Regions from separate parts of the Bacillus sp. N6 genome, predicted to be linked through region 2. Evidence: riboswitches for the same ligand, from Rfam matches in the RefSeq annotation. Region 2 holds a riboswitch; each other region holds the start of a gene.
What was found. Region 2 has a riboswitch for thiamine pyrophosphate ahead of tenA (thiaminase II). Riboswitches for the same ligand answer to the same signal wherever they lie in the genome.
Positions count from the first base shown of each region.

Region 1: another riboswitch for thiamine pyrophosphate. It lies ahead of tenA (thiaminase II); the one in region 2 lies ahead of tenA (thiaminase II).
Region 3: another riboswitch for thiamine pyrophosphate. It lies ahead of ACUXVC_RS02190 (MTH1187 family thiamine-binding protein); the one in region 2 lies ahead of tenA (thiaminase II).

Region 1 covers NZ_CM127843.1:2,564,963-2,569,414, reverse strand. Annotated here, with positions in the region: gene ACUXVC_RS13125 (DUF3937 domain-containing protein) at 230-493, opposite strand; gene tenA (thiaminase II) at 891-1,580, opposite strand; TPP riboswitch at 1,708-1,813, opposite strand; gene ACUXVC_RS13115 (D-alanine--D-alanine ligase) at 1,887-2,801, opposite strand; gene pdxR (MocR-like pyridoxine biosynthesis transcription factor PdxR) at 2,806-4,254, opposite strand; gene ACUXVC_RS13105 (homoserine dehydrogenase) at 4,344-4,452, opposite strand, start outside.
Region 2 covers NZ_CM127843.1:741,727-746,178, reverse strand. Annotated here, with positions in the region: gene ACUXVC_RS03815 (ABC transporter permease) at 1-367, opposite strand, end outside; gene ACUXVC_RS03810 (ABC transporter ATP-binding protein) at 367-1,116, opposite strand; gene tenA (thiaminase II) at 1,085-1,780, opposite strand; TPP riboswitch at 1,866-1,969, opposite strand; TPP riboswitch at 2,030-2,141, opposite strand; gene ACUXVC_RS03800 (SH3 domain-containing protein) at 2,411-3,565, shown strand; gene ACUXVC_RS03795 (hypothetical protein) at 3,571-3,903, shown strand; gene ACUXVC_RS03790 (DUF3965 domain-containing protein) at 4,144-4,452, opposite strand, start outside.
Region 3 covers NZ_CM127843.1:423,492-427,943, forward strand. Annotated here, with positions in the region: gene ACUXVC_RS02185 (non-ribosomal peptide synthetase family protein) at 1-1,700, shown strand, start outside; TPP riboswitch at 1,753-1,854, shown strand; gene ACUXVC_RS02190 (MTH1187 family thiamine-binding protein) at 1,956-2,276, shown strand; gene ACUXVC_RS02195 (ABC transporter permease) at 2,248-3,021, shown strand; gene ACUXVC_RS02200 (ABC transporter substrate-binding protein) at 3,018-4,016, shown strand; gene ACUXVC_RS02205 (ABC transporter ATP-binding protein) at 4,013-4,452, shown strand, end outside.

The sequences.
Region 1 (4,452 bases), 1.8 Mb from region 2:
CTACTAAATTCAATTAATTTCTCAATAATTATGTTGCCATATCCTATATATTTTCGTCTGCCGCTTAGATTTTTCTGTACTGTAAATGCCTTTCGCTATAACACCTCCAAGTAACCGGTTTCTATGACGGATAAGAAATTCCTACAAAGAAAAAAGCCCTTATTAGGGCTTTTCATTCTATTTCTCCAGCAAAACTCTCTATGAAATTCCTAATAGAAAAAAGACACACTTAGATTGATGCGTCTTTTTGTGATGCCTCTTTTGTGAAATCATATAAAGCAATTGCGCCTAAAAGAACAAGTATACCTTGAGGAACATCTAGCAAAATAGTTTTCCAAATTTCTGGAATTACCCATTTAATATCTGCTGCTGTTTCAAGATATGTTTGGAAATAGCTGATTGTAAAATTAATTATCCCTAAAAATACAAACAACGATAAACCAAATCGAATTAATTTCTTATTTGTAAACATATAACACCTCTCAAAATTCATTGGATATTCCTGCTTTTGCTTCTTTATATTTCCATATCTTTATATCTAATTTTAACACATAAAGAACTCAAAAAAATACGATATGCATATTTGCATATCGTATTAACAACACTCCATGATAATTTAGAAATTCCTGCAAAGAAAAAACAACTCCGTTACAGCTAACAGCTCGGGTTTCTTTTCTTATTTAACTTCATACCACCAACATTTACGTTCTTTGATTGTAAAATAAATGTGACAGAAGTTTATCCAGTTATTGCGTAGACAAGTAAATGAGCTAAATTATCGATATTTTATTTCGCCATATCCGTAGCACTAATGACTTTACGCAAATTTGACAAGAAAAAATATATAGATAGGTATGATCCATACCTATCTATAACATTATTTCTATTCTTTATCCAATTACGTCTTTTACGTCTGTATCCACTGGCCACTTTTCTAATGTATAAGCCATTTTCCAAAATGAATATTCATATTGACTGCTAATAATAAAATGCTGTTTCATACGTTTGCGGTCTACCTCTGTTACTTTTTCAGCGATAGTATCTAAACGTGTAATTTGTTCTTCAACTAGCGTACGGAACCAATCAGATCCATAAGCAGAAATCCATTCGTTATAAATTGGCTCTTCCGGCTGGCACTCTTTTAAGCGTTCGCCAATTTCATAATACAACCAATAGCAAGGTAAAATTGCTGCAATGATATCTCCTAAATGCCCTTCATACGCAGCACGATACATATGTGAAGTATACGCATATGCAGTTGGCGCAGGAATAAAATTATCTTTTTCTTCTTTTGTTATCCCTAGCTTTTTAGCAAAATTCTCATGTAAAGATAACTCGGCCTCATATGTATTTTGAGCATGATGTGCCATACGAGCTGTCGTCTCTAATTCAAGAGCTTTTGCAGCTCCTAAAGTTTGTACTCTAGCAAAATGACTCAAATAATATGAATCTTGAAGCACATAATAGCGAAAACTAGCTAAATCTAATGTTCCTTCACCAAGTTTTTTTACAAAAGGATGGTTAAAACTCGCTTCCCAAATTGAATCTACTTCTTTACGTAATGATTGTGAAAAAGTCATTTAAATCCCTCCAATAATGTATAAAATATAAGTATTTATCCACAATTATTAAAGCTGTAAAATAAAAAAACTTTCTTTACAGGCGTAAAGAAAGTGAAATTGACAGTATTTATTTACTCATTAAATAGCAACGTCTTTCCCACTTCCCTACGCTGGCATTAACCAGATCAGGTACTAAGAGTCTCAAAATCACATTTGATCTCAGCCTATAAAAGGCCCCCCTAGTGGATAAATATTTTGTTTTTATAATGTATTCATCATAGCATACTTCGTGAAACTGTCAAAAGAATTAGTTATATAATCTCCTTAAAACCCTTCTTCATTTCTAACTTTTAATGATGTTTCAATAATCATATCTAATAGTTTGCTATAACTAATTCCCGCTGCTTCTGCACTTTTGGGCAATAGGCTTGATTGTGTCATCCCTGGTAATGTATTAATTTCCATTACATATGGAATTCCGTCCTTCACCATCATATCAACTCTTGCATAAACACTACATTTTAATGCTTTATAACAAGTCAGTGAAGCTTTATTTACACGTTCATTAATTTCTGCTGGAAGTTCGATAACTTCCTCAACTGTACTAGTATCATCATATTTTGCATTGTAATCAAAGAACTCGGCTGCATGTCGAATTGAAACTATAGGTAACTGTTTTCCATCCAGAATAGAACATGTAATTTCATCACCTTTTATATACTTCTCAATTACTACTTCAGAATCCCATTCGAATACAGTTTCTAGCATTGAGATCAATTCATTTTTATTGTAAACGATTTTCACCCCGACACTCGATCCGCCAGAGTTTGGTTTTACCACTAATGGAAATCCTAACTTATCTAACTCATCCAGATTTAGATCCTCCATTTTTGTAAGTTCAATCCAATCTGGTGTTTCTACACCTTCATAACGTAAAATCTTTTTCGAAATATTTTTATCCATACATATACTGCTAGATAACATATTACTTCCGCTATAAGGAATCCCTAAACTCTCCAGTGTTCCTTGAACTGTCCCATCTTCTCCGTATTTTCCGTGTAATGCGAGCAATGCAAAGTCAATGTCTTTCGCTTTTTCAATTAAATCCATTTTTTCGTTTAATGTAATTGGAACTATTTCATACTTATTTTTATCTAAATGAGCAATCATTTCATTCCCCGTCATAATTGAAACTTGTTTTTCAGACGATACCCCGCCCATAATAACACCGATTTTCATTTTCTCAACTCCAATTTTCATTTTTTAATGTATCACCAATTATTTTAATTCCCCGAACTATTTCTTCTTCTTTCAAGCGCGAAAACCCTAATCGGAAAGTGTTCGCTCCTTCTCCATCAGAGTAAAAAACATCTCCAGGTGAAAACGTAACGCCTTTCTCATAACACTTTTGTAAAAGTGTGCGGGCGTTCATATGCTCTTCTAGCTCTATAAATAAATGAAGTCCACCATCTCCAGTCATTCTTTTAAAAGGAATGTACTGGTTACATGCCCCGACAGCTAACTCATATTTTTTCTTATAAACAGATCTTGCCTTTTTTAAATATTTTTCAAAGTATCCCTCATGTAAATATTGAAACAGAACAGCTTGATCTAGCGTAGATGTGTGAATCGTTCTTGCTCTTTTTACGCTTTCTAAATAATGAATCAGCTCTTTATCTGCAATAATCCAGCCTACACGTAAACCAGGGAAAAGCACCTTTGAAAAGCTACTAATATAAATCACATTATTGCCAGCTCCCGCAAAAGTTAATAATGGAGCTAAATGTGAACCTGAATAACGTAATTCTTCATTAAATCCGTCCTCTATAATAGGAACCTTGTATTTTGAGAATAACCTCATCAATTCCGTTCTTTTCTCTGAACTCGTAACAATACCGGTTGGATTATGATAAGAAGGAATTAAATAAGCAAAATCAAAATCTTTTTCACGCAAACTTTTTTCAACTTCATTCGTATCAATACCATCCTCATGCATATCAATCCCATGAACTTCAAGTCCATGTAAACGGAAAAGCTTAAGTGCAGCATGGTGAGTTGGATTCTCACAAATGACACGACCGGATTTTTTTGATAAAGAAGAGAGTACAATATCCAATCCTTCTGTAAATCCATTTGTAATTAGAATATCTTTATTCGAAATGTCTACACCTTTCATTTCCATGTAATGAAGTAAATAATTCATTAACGGTCTATATCCCTTTGCATATCCGTAGTTCAATACGATGTCCCCTTCAATGGACATACGAGTAAGAAAAGCTCTTTTGAAATTTTCAACATCAAATAGCTTCTCATCCGGGGCTATACTATTAAAAACAATCATTCCCTTTTCCCAACGAACACCATGTTTCATTAAATCTAATTCGTCCGCTAATGCGGTCACTGTATTAAGTTTATTTTTCCAATCTATTTCAACAGACGAAGTATTAGATATATCCACCTTCGCAACAAAGTTCCCTTTTCCTTTAACTGCATAAATGAGTCCTTCTTGCTCTAAATCTGCATAAGCAGCGAGTACAGTGTTTCTACTCACACTTAGTAATTCACTTAGTTCCCTTGTTGATGGGATTTTTTGATCCCCGAGCAAATGCCCTTTCATAATCATCTTTTTCAAATAGTCTTTTAATTGAATATAAACGGGACGATCTTTAACAACTTTAAAATCCTTAAACAATTCCTTACCCCCTGCAATCATTTTTGCATATTTATTTCATTCTCAAAAGGTCCACGACATATGTATTTTTTATAAAGGGCGGTACGGTCTTACAAATCTTTTCGATATAAGTTAATTACATCTTTTAAAGCTGCAGCTGCAGCGCCTCGTGGATTAGAAGCCCCGCCAATTGTAGTAACTTGCCCCATCGTATCTGTA
Region 2 (4,452 bases):
CAACCTTACTCCAAATTGTGTATCCAAACCATAAAACAAATAGCGGAGCAAGCGCAGTAATCGGAATCGTTTGTGAAGCAACTAATAATGGATAAAATGCTCTTTCCATCCATGTACTCGCATTCATTAACATCGCTAGCCCTACACCTAATATGATAGAAATAACAACACCTATTAAAACGACGTATAACGTTGCAGGTAAATGAACCGTAAATAATATGTCTTTTAGTTTCCATATCTTCATTACAATCGCAGACGGTGACGGTAAAATGTACATCTCATCTACAATTCTTGCTCCTATTTCCCACACAGCTAGTAAAATACTAGAAAGTGTAATAGCAGGAACTAATTCTTTCAATCGGTTCATCACACAAGTACCTGCCTTTGTAACATACTAAGAAGCTCATCTTTCAGCGCTAATACTTCCGGTTTATATAAATCTTTTCGTGTTCTGTTATGATCAAGTGGTACAATCCGCTCAGTCAAAGTCGTTATCGGCTGCTGTTCCACTACTAAAACTCGGTTCGAAAGAAATAACGCTTCTTCAACATCATGAGTAATGAATAAAATTGTTTTTTCCCACTCTTGCCATTGTTCAAACAGCCATTCTTGCAAAGAGGCCTTCGTTAAAGCATCTAACGCGCTAAACGGTTCATCTAATAACAATATCTCCCCGCCCGTTAACAAAGTTCGGATAAAAGATACGCGTTGCCTCATACCACCAGATAAATCTTTCGGATGTTTTGTCTCATATCCTTGTAAACCAAATTTATATAACAGTTCCTTTGCCTTTACTTGTGCTTCTTTCTTCTGTACACCTTGGCACTCTAGCGGCAGAGCAGCATTCTCAATAATTGTTCTCCACGGCAAAAGCATATCTTTTTGCGGCATATATCCTACAGGATGGTGCTTTGTTTCTGTCAGTTCTATCTTTCCAGTACTTACCTTCTCTAGGCCTGTAATAAGGCGAAATAAAGTACTTTTCCCACATCCACTCGGTCCGATAATACTGAAAAACTCTTTCTCATGTATAGAAGCATTTAATTCATGGATGATTGGTTTCTCATCGTAATGAAAAGAAACATTATGAAACTGTAGTATGTTCTTGCTCCTCAAATCCCCACATCTCCTTACGATAGGACATATCCCAGAATAAATATTCAAATCGACTGGAATATAAGAAAATCTCCTCTAATCTATCTAGTTCTTTCTCAGACTTTCCAACTGCCATTTCATTTAATAAATCTATTAACCAAATACAAAGATTACCGTATTCTTCCGAACTATATCCTTGAATCCACTCACCAAAAAACTCATGATCTCTTGCTCCAGGAATATCATTTAAACGCTTTCCAATTTCCCAGTAGCTCCACATACATGGAAGAAGCGCTGCTATTAATTCTGCAAGTGTGCCATTTTGAGATACAGACATCATGTAATTTGTATAAGCTAAATTTTTAGCAGATGGCTTTGCAGACTCTATCTCCTCTATAGAAATTCCAAGTCTTTTTGCATATTGTTTATGGATTGTCATTTCGCCATTTAATATTCCATCAATTTGTTCAGCGAACTTTCCCATTACTTGTGGATTCGTTGCTTTTACAACACCAATCGCATATAATTTTGCATAATCTAGCAGATATAAATAATCTTGAATAATATAATACTGAAATTTATCTTTTTCTAACGTGCCATCTCCCATACCCACTACAAACGGATGATTATGACTCATCTCCCAAACCGGTTGCACAGTTTCTAATAATCTATCGCAAAATTTCATTTCTCTATCCCCTTTCAATATATGTATCTAAATAAAAAACCACTTCTATATATAAGAAGTGGTTACAGCAAATAAAATTATACATTTATTCGATGTTCCACTTCCCTTCGCTAGTATTACCTAGATCAGGTGTTATAAGGGTTAAGGATTATTCCTCTCTCAGCAAATCAAGCACCCCTAGTGGTTTCAATATGAAATTTTCAAATAAAAAAGCCCCGTTTCTATACGCAAAGAAACGGGGACTCATTGTTAGTGTCCGAATTGCTTCCCTACGCTAGCATAATCTAGATCAGGTAATAAAAAGGATCAAAGGCTTACGGCCTACTCTCAGCTGGCAACACCAGCTCTCCTAGCAAACTATAAAATTATCACTGTCAGTATAACACCCTAATAAGACATCATCAACTATTTTAATTTTCTTAATTATCAACAAAAAATTAAAGTTATACAATACATACATTCTATTTTAGAAAATAAAACTCCAATTAATTGTTTAAAAAGGAATCATTATCCTCAAAAAATTTATTTTTATATTGATTTCATATTACATTTATGTGAATACACCCACTATATTATATCTTTATACTATAATAAAATTACAACTATACAACTAGAGGAGGTCTCTATTCCATGAATATGAAAGCTACTGCTTTAACAGCAACTACTGTAGCGATTGCTTCTTTACTTCCTTCTATGGGTGAAACAAATGTACAAAAAGCAAACGCTGAACAATTATCTAATGTTAAAACTGGGTATGTCAAAGTCGATCAAGTAGCATTACATACAGAAGATAACGTAAAGAGCACATCAATTGATACAATTCGCTTTAATACAAAAGTGAACATCCTTGAAACAACTAATGGTTGGTATAAAGTATCTGTTCATAATAAAGTAGGTTATGTACAAAAAGATGCTATTTTACTAAAAAACAAACTTCAATCTAATGATCAATACATCGTCAATGCTAATGCATTAAACGTTCGCTCTGAACCTAATTTAGAATCTTCCATTTTAGATGTATTACCAAATGGCAAGTTTATTACCGTTCAAGAAGATCAAGGCGAATGGTATAAAATATCACATAATGGCCAAACGGGTTACGTACAAAAAGCATTCATCTCTAATGGTTCACAACCCTTAGTAAAAGGAATCACCGTTCAAAATAATACAAAATATACTGTTGCAACACCTAATCTGAATGTACGTAGCAACACTAGTACAAGTAGCGCTCTACTCGGTTCATTACAAAACGGTACACAAGTACAAGTAGTAGAAACTGTAGGAACTTGGTATAAAATTCGTTTTGGCACAGGATACGGATATGTAGCAAAACACTATGTAGTACAAAATCAACCACAGGCTAAAACAGATCAGCCTTCATCTATTCCAGCTGCTTTCAAATTCCCTGCTCAAGGAAGAATTAGCTCAACCTTTGATATACGATGGGAACAAATGCATTATGGTATAGATATTGCTGCTCCAGGGAACGTCTCTATCCAAGCTGCTGCTGCAGGTAAAGTTGTGAAATCTTATTATTCAGCTAGCTATGGCAATGTTGTGTTCATTGCGCATCAAATCAATGGGAAATTATATACAACTGTTTATGCTCATATGAAGGATCGCACTGTACAAACTGGTGATCAAGTACAAGCTGGACAATTAGTAGGTCATATGGGCAACACAGGTCATTCATACGGGCAACATCTTCATTTTGAATTACATAATGGAGAATGGAATTTTGAAAAAACAAATGCAGTAAATCCACTGCCATATTTAGTTAGGTAAATTGTATGCCACGCAATATACCTCTTATAATTGAATACGCAGCCTTTTTAGGTTTAATCTGTTGTTTAATCATTTACAATACAAATATTGTATTTTTATCTATTATTATTGCTTTTGTTGCATTAGAAATTATGATGGAATCATTTCAAGTGCAACTAAAACAAAAAATTGCCCATATTTATAACGCTATATTTCTTTTGAGTGCTCTCATAACAAATATAATTAGTAATGGCTTTTATTTATCTACTGTATTTCCAGTATTCTTTATGGCTGTTTTATTATTTGTAGCTAGATATATTAATGTCCCTTATAACCAAAAACAAAAACAAGAAGCTTAGAAAGAGGAGACACTGTGTACCAATCTTTCAAAGATGCTCCAATAAAATACATATTGCATTTGTATAAGAAAGCCAATACTTTTTTTGGTATACAAGGAAGTTATACTGCACAACTTCTCCTATATGGAATGTTGTTTCTTGTTTTAATCACTTTCTCCTTGTTTTACTAACAAAAAAGGATCTCACATAAACTGGAGATCCTTTTTAATTTATATTAATTTTTCATATCGAAAATATTGTTTATCCACAAGCATATTTTTCATAAATAAAGCTCAGATTATATTTTTTCTCTAAGCTCATTCGTTGTTCGTCATCGCACCAATAGAAAAGAATATCATGAATCGTTGCGTAACGCTTATTTTTAAGAAATAGCCTAAAGAATGATGGTAAACAATCATGTAATTGTATAAATATATAATTGCGTAGTGTTTCTTCTTTATATTCAATGCCCTTACAAATATACAGTAATTCTTCACAATAATATGCATGCTGTGGAACTTGTATCATCTCGAAAAATGGCACATAAGATAGTAGCTTTCCAATAAAATG
Region 3 (4,452 bases), 320 kb from region 2:
GAGAAATCCAAAGTAAAATTTCTCAAAATCATAATATAAAAGAAAATGCTGTTTTTGCTAAGAAGAGTAAGGAAGGTAGCCAATATTTAATCGCGTTCTATACAACTTTAAATAAAAAAGAAATACCAGAATTAGTTTATCAGTTACAAGAGCAATTACCAGATTATATGGTGCCATCTAAACTAATTTATATTAATGAATTACCACTTACACCTAATAAAAAGATTGATGTTAAGAAGTTAGCTCAGTTAGAAGAAAAGTATGAACCGGTTCGTCTACAAGAATATGTTGCACCTTCTAATAAAGCAGAGAAACAAATAGCGCGCGCTTGGGCGGAAGTATTAGGAATTTCAAAAGTTGGAGTGCATGATGATTTCTTTACAATTGGTGGATATTCATTAAAAGTATTACGAGTCTTAACATTGTTAAAAGAAGATTTTTCACATTTAACAATTCAAGATTTCTTTAAAGAAAGAACGATATATGGATTAGCTCGAATTGAGCGAGAAGTAAAAGTAGAGAAAGAAGGAGTATTTCGTGAATATAAAGTGATTCACGAACCAGATACTATTACGTATGCAAACGTTTTGGAAGAAACCCAGATTTCAAATGTCTTTTTAACAGGAGCTACTGGTTATTTAGGATCACACATATTATATGAATTGTTGAGAGATACATCTGCTACTATTTATTGTTTAGTAAGACCAACCAAAGATGTGCAACAAAGAATTATAGATACATTAACAGGCTACTTTAGTGATATATGTGAAGAATGGTTACAGCGTATACAGGCCGTAGCTGGTGATCTGGGGGAAGAGTATCTTGGGATGAGCGAAGAAGAATTTATGTTCATCAGTTCTAAGATGGATACGATAATTCATTGCGGTGCAGATGTAAGACATTTTGGAGATGTAAAACAATTTGAAAATATAAATGTCCAAGGAACTAGCCGTATGCTAGCATTAGCGGAGAAAGGTGCTACATTCCATTTTATTTCTACAATTGGTATCCCGTTAGAATTAGCGGTAGATCAATGGGATACATACATGAAAACTGGTGATTTTAATTACAGTGTAGACTTAGAGAATGTATATTCAAATAGTAAACTACAAGCGGAAAACATTGTTCGTGAAGCAATGAAAAATGGTTTGCGCGGAAATATTTATCGTGCAGGTAATTTAGCATGTCATTCAGAAACAGGTTCGTTCCAACAAAATATTGAAGGAAACGCATTTTATCGTCTTATTAAAACAATGCTATTAATTGGGAAAGCACCAAATGTGAAGTGGAAAGTTGATTTCACACCAATTGATTTTGCTAGTAAATCAATTGTATCGTATTTAAAAGATTCGCAAATTGTAGGAGAGACGTTACATATTTGTCATCCACATCAAATTGAGTTTGAACAATTTATACAGTTAATTGGAGAGTGTGGATACAATCTTGAAATGGTTCCACTTTCAGAATATGTAAATACCGGACTTGAATTAGCGAAGGAAAATGAAGTAATAGCAGAGTTAATTGCTTCTCAAGTTGCAGGAGATGGAGCGCAGCAATCTGAAATTGTAATGGGTACGCGTAGAACGAATGAATGGATTAAGAAAAAAGAATTGATAGTACCAGCAATCAATAAAGAATTTATACAGCAGTTATTAGCTCATGGTGAAAAAGTTGGATATTTTCCAAAAATAATGAAATGATTATGCATGCTTTTGTTTGTTCAATAAAATAAATCATGCTACAATGAAAACGAATTAAGGACCGGGGAGCCAATTGGCTGAGAGGATGTAAGTAAACATCGACCCTCAACCTGATCTGGATAATGCCAGCGTAGGGAGTTACTTAAAGTGATGTAGCATATGTTATTCTATAATAACTTGCATACAAGGCTTTCCTACGCAGTAGGAAAGCCTTTTCTTATTTTTGAAATCTAATTTTATAAGGGGGATTTTATTATGTCACAACAAGTTACAATGTCATTTTCAGTAGTACCACAAGCGAAAACGAAAGATGTATATTCTGTTGTCGATAAAGCAATTGAAGTTGTGCAACAATCGGGAGTTCGTTATGAAGTAGGGGCAATGGAAACAACTTTGGAAGGAGAATTAGATGTACTTCTTGATGTCGTTAAACGTGCGCAACAAGCTTGCGTCGATGCTGGAGCAGAAGAAGTGATTACTTCTATTAAAATCCATTATCGTCCAAGCACTGGTGTAACGATAGATGAAAAGGTTTGGAAGTACCGTGATGAATATGCAAAACCAGAAGCAATCTAAACTTATTACAACTATTTGGCTTATCCTTCTCATTGCGATATGGGAAGGATCTGTTTCATTATTTAAAATCGAACCGTGGATTTTACCAAAGCCTTCTGCCATTGTTCAAGAATTAATTGGGATGAAAGATTTACTATTACCAAATACGATGCAAACACTGCAGGAAGTTATAATTGGACTATTCTTTGCAATTTTATTGGGGACGAGCATCGCAATTATTATGGACGTTATACCGTTATTTCGTATTTTAATAAATCCATTGCTCGTTATTTCGCAAACAATTCCAATTGTTGTACTTGCACCGCTATTTATTATTTGGTTTGGATATGGGATGTTGCCGAAAGTAATGGTCGTAATACTCGTTTGTTTCTTCCCAATTGCGCTTAGTATTTTAGAAGGTTTTCAAACAGTAGATAAAAACATGTTGAAGCTTTTACAAACAATGAAGGCGACAAAATGGCAAGTTTACCAGAAAGTAAAATTTCCAGCAGTGCTTCCATACTTTTTCTCCGGTTTAAAAATTGCAGTTACATATAGCGTAATGGGGGCAATTATCGGAGAATGGCTCGGTGCAAGTGAAGGATTAGGCGTTATGCTTACGAGGGCTACAAAATCCTTTTTGACTGCCCGAGTATTTGGTGTTGCAGCAATCATCGTTATAGTGACATTATGCCTGTATTTTATCGTAGAGTTTATGGCAAGAATAACAGCACCATGGATATATAGAAAGGACGGCAGAAAATGAAAAAAGGTTTGAAAGTTATGTTAGCTGCCTTAGTAGCGGTAGGTGTGGCTGGATGTAATCCGGCGAAGAAAGAAGAAAGTGCAAGTAAAGATCAAAAAGTAAAAGTAGTATTAGATTGGTTTCCAAATACGAATCATACTGGCTTGTATGTAGCGCAAACGAAAGATTATTACAAAAAGCAAGGATTAGATGTAGAAATTATTCAACCAGGTGACAATGTAACAGCAGAGCAAATGATAGCATCAGGAAAAGCAGACTTCGCAATAAGCGCACAAGAAAATGTAACATTAGCTCGTGTGGAAGGAATTCCTGTTGTATCTGTAGGAGCGATTATTCAGCATAACACTTCAGCGTTTGCATCGCTTAAGAAAGATAATATGACGTCACCGAAAGATTTTGAAGGTAAACGTTATGGCGGCTGGGGAGGACCAGCGGAAGAAGCGACATTAAAGACGATTATGGATAAGCATCAAGCTGATTTTAATAAAGTTGAAAAAATCATCTTAGGACAAACAGATTTCTTTAAATCAATCGGCCGTGATGCAGATTTCGAATGGATTTATTACGGTTGGGATGGTATTGAAGCGAAGCGCCAAGGAAAAGAGTTAAATACGATTATGGTGAAAGACTTAGATCCAGCGCTTGATTTCTATAGTCCTGTTATTATTACGAGTGAAAAACATACGAAGCAAGATAAAGACTTTGTGAAAAAGTTTATGAGTGCAACAACAGAAGGTTATAATTTTGCAATTAAGGAACCGAAAGAAGCTGCTGATATTTTAATTAAAGCTGTTCCAGATGTAAATAAAGATTTAGTTCAAGAAAGCCAGAAATGGTTAAGTACGAAGTATCAAGATGATGCGAAAGCATGGGGAGTACAGAAGGAAGAAATTTGGACGAATTACATGAATTTCTTATATGACAACAAAGTTATTAAAAAGAAAATCGATGTAAAAGATGCTTTTACAAATGAATTCCTTCCAAGTGAAAAATGAGCGGATTACAAATAAAAAATATAGTGAAATCTTTCGACGGAAAGAATGTATTAGAGAATATTAGTGCCTCTATACAAGAGGGAGAGTTTGTTTCTTTTGTAGGACAGAGTGGTTGCGGGAAAAGCACATTATTAAACATGATTGCAAATGTTGAAAAACCAACAAGCGGGAACGTAATATATAAAGATAAGCAAGTACAAGAGCAAGATGTTGTTAGTTATATGCCACAACAAGATTTATTACTACCGTGGCGATCAGCTTTGCAAAATATCGTTCTTCCGTTAGAAATTGAAGGAAAGCCGAAAAAACAAAGGCTGACAGAAGGAATGGAAGCATTAAAGCAGTTCGAACTAGATGAATATGCAGACCATTATCCAGATGAATTGTCTGGTGGTATGCGTCAAAGAATTAGTTTTCTGCGCACATATTTATGTGA